Regions from separate parts of the Xanthobacter lutulentifluminis genome, predicted to be linked through region 1. Evidence: predicted binding sites of a transcription regulator. Region 1 holds the regulator's gene; the other holds the start of a gene.
What was found. Region 1 encodes PhoB, which activates phosphate uptake and scavenging genes when phosphate is short. Its sites were predicted from a motif close to TGTCATNNANCTGTCAT; they were not measured.
Positions count from the first base shown of each region.

Region 2: a site for PhoB is predicted at 1,153-1,169, ahead of V5F49_RS13510 (Na/Pi symporter). Genes of this name have one in related genera too.

Region 1 is NZ_CM195525.1:1,611,037-1,614,316, reverse strand. Features, by position in the region: gene pstB (phosphate ABC transporter ATP-binding protein PstB) at 1-455, shown strand, start outside; gene phoU (phosphate signaling complex protein PhoU) at 476-1,204, shown strand; gene phoB (phosphate regulon transcriptional regulator PhoB) at 1,325-2,026, shown strand; gene V5F49_RS07265 (flavin monoamine oxidase family protein) at 2,246-3,280, opposite strand, start outside.
Region 2 is NZ_CM195525.1:2,963,485-2,966,764, forward strand. Features, by position in the region: gene V5F49_RS13495 (GNAT family N-acetyltransferase) at 1-169, shown strand, start outside; gene V5F49_RS13500 (STAS domain-containing protein) at 285-635, shown strand; gene V5F49_RS13505 (ATP-binding protein) at 649-1,092, shown strand; gene V5F49_RS13510 (Na/Pi symporter) at 1,232-2,881, shown strand; gene V5F49_RS13515 (STAS domain-containing protein) at 2,865-3,167, shown strand; gene epmA (EF-P lysine aminoacylase EpmA) at 3,201-3,280, opposite strand, start outside.

The DNA of each region.
Region 1 (3,280 bases):
TCTATGACAACATCGCCTTCGGCGTGAAGCTGCACGAGCGGCTGAACAAGGCGCAGATGGACGAGCGCGTGGAATGGTGCCTGCGCAAGGCCGCCATCTGGGACGAGACCAAGGACCGCCTGCACACCTCGGCGCTCGGCATGTCGGGCGGCCAGCAGCAGCGCCTGTGCATCGCCCGCACCATCGCGGTGCGCCCGGAAGTGATCCTGCTCGACGAGCCCACCTCGGCGCTCGACCCGATCTCCACCTCGAAGATCGAGGATCTGATCGACGAGCTGAAGCAGGAATTCACCATCGTCATCGTGACGCACAACATGCAGCAGGCGGCGCGTTGCGCCGACATCACCGCGTTCTTCTATCTCGGCGAGCTGATCGAGGTGGCGCCGTCGGACGTGATCTTCACCAACCCGACCCAGATCAAGACGCGCGACTACATCACCGGCCGCTTCGGCTGACGAGCAGAAGGATGACTGAGATGCCGGAGCATACCGTAGCTTCCTTCGATCAGGAGCTGAAGGAAATCGGCCGCAAGGTCGTCGAGATGGGCGGGCAGGCCGAGCGCCTCGTCGCTGATGGCGTGACCTCGCTGATCCGCCGCGACGTGGCCCTCGCCCAGAAGGTCGTGCTGGTGGACGCCACCGTCGACCAGATGCAGCGCGAGATCGAGGATCGCGCCATCCTCGTCATCGCCAAGCGCCAGCCGGTCGCCAACGACCTGCGCGAGATCGTGGCCTCCATCCGGATCGCCAACGACCTCGAGCGCATCGGCGACCTCGCCAAGAACGTGGGCAAGCGCGTCATCGCCATCGAGGGCGAGTACCACCCCGCCAAGCTGGTCCGGGGCGTGGAGCACATCTCCGACCTGGTGCTGGAGCAGCTCAAGGAGGTGCTCGACGCCTACGCCGCCCGCAACGAGGCCAAGGCGGTGGAAGTGTGGGGCCGCGACGGCGCCATCGACACCATGTACACCTCCCTGTTCCGCGAGCTCCTCACCTATATGATGGAGGACCCGCGCAACATCTCGGTGTGCACGCACCTTCTGTTCTGCGCCAAGAACATCGAGCGTATCGGCGACCACGCGACCAACATCGCGGAGATCGTCTACTACATGGTGACCGGCCAGAACCTGCCGGAGAGCCGCCCCAAGGCGGACGCCTCCAGCGAGACCACCCTGGCCTTCCCGGGCCGTTCCGCCCAGGCCTGAGCCGGCAACGCCGGCGCGGGGGCATGCAGCACTCCTGAGCCGGAAACGTCGGCGCGGGGCAGGCAAAGCTCCCGAACCGGCAGCGCCGGTGCGGGTCCAGCACGAAGACGGTGATGCACAGTGCCGGCGCGTATTCTGATCGTGGAAGATGAAGAGCCGCTGACCCTCCTCCTCCGGTACAATCTGGAGTCGGAGGGCTATGGCGTGGAGAGCGTCGCCCGCGGCGACGAGGCGGAGACGCGCCTGCGCGAGACCGTGCCGGACCTCGTCATCCTCGACTGGATGCTGCCCGGCCTGTCCGGCATCGAGCTGTGCCGGCGGCTGCGCACCCGGCCGGAGACCGAGCGCCTGCCGGTGATCATGCTCACCGCCCGCGGCGAGGAGACCGAGCGCGTGCGCGGCCTCGCCACCGGCGCGGACGATTACGTGGTGAAGCCCTTCTCCGTCCCCGAGCTGCTCGCGCGGGTGCGGGCCCTGCTACGCCGCGCCAAGCCGGAGCATGTGGCGACCCTGCTGCGCGCCGGCGACATCGAGCTCGACCGCGAGACCCACCGGGTGCATCGCGCCGGGCGCGAGGTCCATCTCGGCCCCACCGAGTTCCGCCTGCTCGAATTCCTGATGCAGAGCCCCGGCCGCGTCTTCTCCCGCGAGCAGCTGCTCGACGGCGTGTGGGGCCAGGACGTCTATATCGACGAGCGCACGGTGGACGTGCACGTCGGCCGCCTGCGCAAGGCCATCAACCGCGGCCGCCAGTCGGACCCCATCCGCACCGTGCGCGGGGCCGGCTATTCGTTCAACGAGATGTTCGCCCGCGCCCACTGAGGGGCGCGCCGATGCCCGAGGTCGCAGCTGGAGGCGCCCTCGGGGGGCGCACCGGTCGTGGTCCGCGTGACCTCCGGTCCGCCGACGGCATCGAAGGCCCGGCGATCGTCGAAGCGGCGGCCGGTGCGCGGGTGGCATCGATGCCGCAGCCCGACGGCCTTAGCGGACGGCGGCAGCATCCTGCCACGCCCTGCACGTTCGCCCGGCCCGCGAACCCACCTAGCCCGAGCGCACGCCGATGAGGCCCAGCACCTGCCGCGCGGCGCGGTCGCCCGAGAGCCAGGCACCGCCCACGGTGCCCCAGAGCGTCTCGTGCGCATGCTCGCCGGCGAACACGAGCCGCCCGGCAACGGTCTCGATGAAGGCGCGCCGCATGTTGCCGTAGCCGGGAAGGGCGCAGGAGAAGGCGCCCATCGCCCACGGCTCCTTGGTCCAGCGCGTGGCGTGCACCTTGCCGACCTTGGCGGCGACATCGGCGCCGAATTCCTGCGTCAGCGCGCTCTTCAGGAAGGCCGCCGCAGCCTCCGGCGCGCCGTCGGCGAGACCGGTCGCCACATCGCCGCCCACCTCCAGCGTGTAGAGGTCGCTGCCGCCGATGCGGGCGCGCAGGGCATAGCCGCGCGGGCTGTCGGACTTGAAGAACACCGTATCGTCGCTGCCGAGCCCCACAGGGTTGCGTGGCAGACGGAAGGCGATGTGGTCGTAGGCGCCGAGCGTGATCTTCTCCACCGCCGTGCGGTAGCGCGGCTGCAGCGCCGGCTGGATGCGCAGCTTGCCGGAGGCGATGATCGAGGGGGGCACGGCGACGATGACCGTGCGGCCGAGCAGCGTTCCCTTGCTGGTCTGCACCGCCACCAGCCGCGCGCCGAGATCGACGCTGCGGGCGGCGGTCTCCAGCCGCACGGTGAGCGGGCGGGCGAGCTGGGCCACCAGCGTGCCGATGCCCTGCCGGCAGACGTCCTCGCCCTCGCGCTCCTCGGCGCGGGAGACGTCCACGGTTGAGATCTGGTCCAGCTCCTTGGCCCGTTCGAACGGCCCCACCACGAAGCGGGCGCTGCCGGAGAAGGCGCCGAGGTCCGGCACGGCGCGGGAAGCCGGCATGTCGCGCCCGGCATCGCCGGCGGCGACGATGGCCCGCTCGGCGCGACGCACGGTGGCGACGAACTCCTCGTAGTCGGCATCGCGCGCCTCGCGGCCGTGGACATAGAGCCGGCCGCCCTCCGGCGCCGCGGTGATGTCCAGCCCCTCGGCGCG
Region 2 (3,280 bases), 1.4 Mb from region 1:
GATGGTGCGCGACGGCACGCACTACGATCCGGAGACGGCCATCCTCGTGGACCCGCTCGACACCGACCGCCAGCGCGAGCTGTTCGCGCAGGGGTTGCGCGGCTTTGCGCGCGGGCGGCTGGAGAGCGGCGCCGCCGGCGTCCTCTACGCCCCGCCGCGGGCGGCCTGAGCGAGCGATTTCCGCCCGGCGCGGACTTCACTAAGATGTCGCGACCCGAGGGTCACCCTGACACGGGCGACCGCCCCGAGGCCGAGCACCGTCCGTTTCGCAAGAGGCATCGCGCATGAAGATCGACAGCAAGGCGCTCGGCCCGGGCGTCGTCCTGGTCAGCCTCGACGGGCGGCTCGACATTGCCGGCGCCGCCCAGGTGGAACCGCAGTTCAAGGCGGCGTGCGAGGCGGCGCAGGTGCTGCTGGTGGATCTCTCGCACACCCCGTTCATGGCCTCCATCGGCATCCGCCTCCTTCTGGCCGGGGCCAAGGGGCTGAAGCGCAAGGGCGGCGCCATGCGCCTGTTCGGGTGCGATCCGCAGGTGGGCAAGGTGCTCACGGCCACCGGGGTGGACCAGCTCGTCGCCATCGACGCCACGCGCGACCAGGCCTTCGCGGCCGCGGGCGTGGCGAGCGGCACCTGACGGCGGACCGCTCATGGCGCTACCTCCGGGCGGGACGCTCATCTCCACCCTCGACGTCGATGCGCGCATCGACGACATCACCAACGCCACCGGCTGGCTCGGCACCCTCGCGGAAGAGGAGGGCTGGCCCGAGGCCACCCGCTTCGCCCTCGAGCTGAGCCTTGAGGAGGCGCTGACCAACGTGGTCTCCTACGGCTTCGCCGGCAACGTCGCGACGCCGCGCATCCGCATCGAATGCTACCGCCTGCCGGAGGGCCGCATCGCCGTGCGGCTGGTGGACAACGGCGTGCCGTTCGACCCCACCTCCATCGCCGAGCCCGAGGTGCCCGATTCCATCGAGGACGCGCGCATCGGCGGCCATGGCGTCCAGCTCATGCGCCATTTCCTCGAAACGCTGGCCTACGACCGCGTCGGCGACGAGAACCAGCTGACGCTGGTGGTCGCCCGGCCGGAGTAGGGGCGGCCTCAGGGGCTGGCGGTGTCAGGGGAGGGGGCGGGAGACGGCGGCGGAGGTAACTGTCGTCGAACTGCAATAATCGGGCGCTAGTCTGCGGCAATCCCTGAACATTGCCGGCGGAGGACGCAGCAGCGCTGCCATGGCCATCATTGCGGAAATCCTCGCCGGGCTCGGACTGCTGTTCGTCGGCCTCAAGCTGATGTCCACGCACCTGCAGCAGGCCACCGGCCGGCGGGTGCGGAACCTGCTGCGCACCGCCACGCGCTCCCCGCTGGTGGGGCTGCTGTGCGGCACGCTCGCGGGCGCGGCCACCCAGTCCTCCAACGCGGTGGCCATCGTCAGCGGCAACCTCGTGCGCGGCGGCGTGCTCACCACCCGCGACGCCATCCCCATCGTCGCCGGCGGCAATGTGGGCACGGCGGCGCTGGTGTTCGTGGCCGCCATCGATTTCCGCCTGCTGGTGCTCTACCTGGTGGCGCTGGTGGGCTTCGGCTTCCAGTTCCGGCTGGATCGCCGCCCGGCCATGAAGGAATGGATGGGCGTGGCGCTGGGCCTCGCGCTGGCGCTGCTGGGGCTCGACCTCATCAAGCACGGGCCGCGCGCGCTCGACGTCTCCACCCTCGCGGCGGTGCTGGGGGACGGGCTGCCGGTGTGGCTCGGCTTCACCCTCGGCTTCATCGCCGCGGCCATCAGCCAGTCGTCGTCCACCCCCACCATCCTGGTGGTGGCACTGATGCACGCGCAGGTGCTGGGCCTCGGCGACGCGGTGTTCGTGGTGATGGGCGCCAATCTGGGCTCCGGCGTGTCGGCGCTGGCGGCGGCGGGCGGGCTGGAGGGCACCGGGCGCCAGCTTTGTTATGTGCATGTGCTGGTGAAAGGCGTGGGCTGCGTGCTGGTCGGCGCGCTGCTGGGAGGCGCCTATCTGGCCGGCCTCGATCCGCTCGACGCGCTGGACCAGCTGGGCGGACACCAGGCCTCCGCCTCCCTCTCCATCCTGTTCCTGGCGCTCCAGCTCGCCGGCGCGGTGCCGGTGTCGTTCGCGCGCAGCCTCACCGAAGGCATCGCCGCCCGCTTCAGCCCGCCGACCGTGGAGGACAGCGCCTCCCGCCCGCGCTTCATCCACCATCGGGCGCTCGAGGATTCCGCCACCGGCCTCGACCTCGCCGAGCAGGAGACCATGCGGCTCGTCAAGCTGATGCCGAACCTCCTGCCCGACCTCGACCAGCAGGACGCCAGCGGCCCGGCCGAGCGGCTAGCCCTGTGGCGCGGCGCCACCGCCATCGTGGTGGCCATCGACCAGTTCCTCGCCGACCTGATCAGCCGCGGCATGCCCCGGCAGAGCCTCCAGATCGCGCTCCACCTCCAGGCGCTGGTGGAGACGGTGCGGACCCTGCAGGACACGCTGCACGGCTTCACCGAGGTGGTGGAGGGCTTCGAGGACCTGCCGCCGCTCGGCTTCAACCTGTCCGAATCGCTGCGCACCATCATCCTCTCGCTGGCCGACGCCACCGAGGGCGACGCGACCGACCTCGACCTCATCGTCACCCTGGCCGGGGACCGCAGCGAGCTGCTCAGCCGCATCCGCCGCCAGCTCGGCGCCTCGGCGCTCGGCACGGGCACGGACGCGCGCCAGCTGCTGCTCGCCACCAGCCTGTTCGAGCGCGGCGTCTGGCTGGTACGCCGCACCGCCGTGGCGTTGCGCGCGCAGGAGAATGAGGCTAATCGGGAGGGCGCCGCGCCGGAGGGTGCGGCGCTCAAGCGAGTAGAGGCCGATGCACATCGAACGTGAGCAGCTCGGGTCCGACGTGGTGCTGAAAGTCGCGGGGCGCCTCGATACGCCCAATGCGAAGCCGTTCGAGGCCAGCCTGATGGAAGTGGTCTCCACCACCGACGGCGGCATCGTCGTGAACCTCGCCGGCGTGGACTATGTGTCCTCCTCGGGCCTGCGCGCGCTGCTGGTGGCCGGCAAGGCCATGCGCTCGGCCAAGCGCAAGCTGGCCCTGTCCTCGCTGCAGCCGCAGATCCGCGAGGTGTTCGACATCTCTGGTTTCTCGACCCTGTTCGAGATCAGCTGACCGCGCGGCCGGCCGCGCTCGCGCGCCGGCCCCTCAGCCACTCGCCACGGGCGCCCACAGCACATCCTCGATGCGCCGCGCGCCGCTCGCCAGCATGGCGAGCCGGTCGAAGC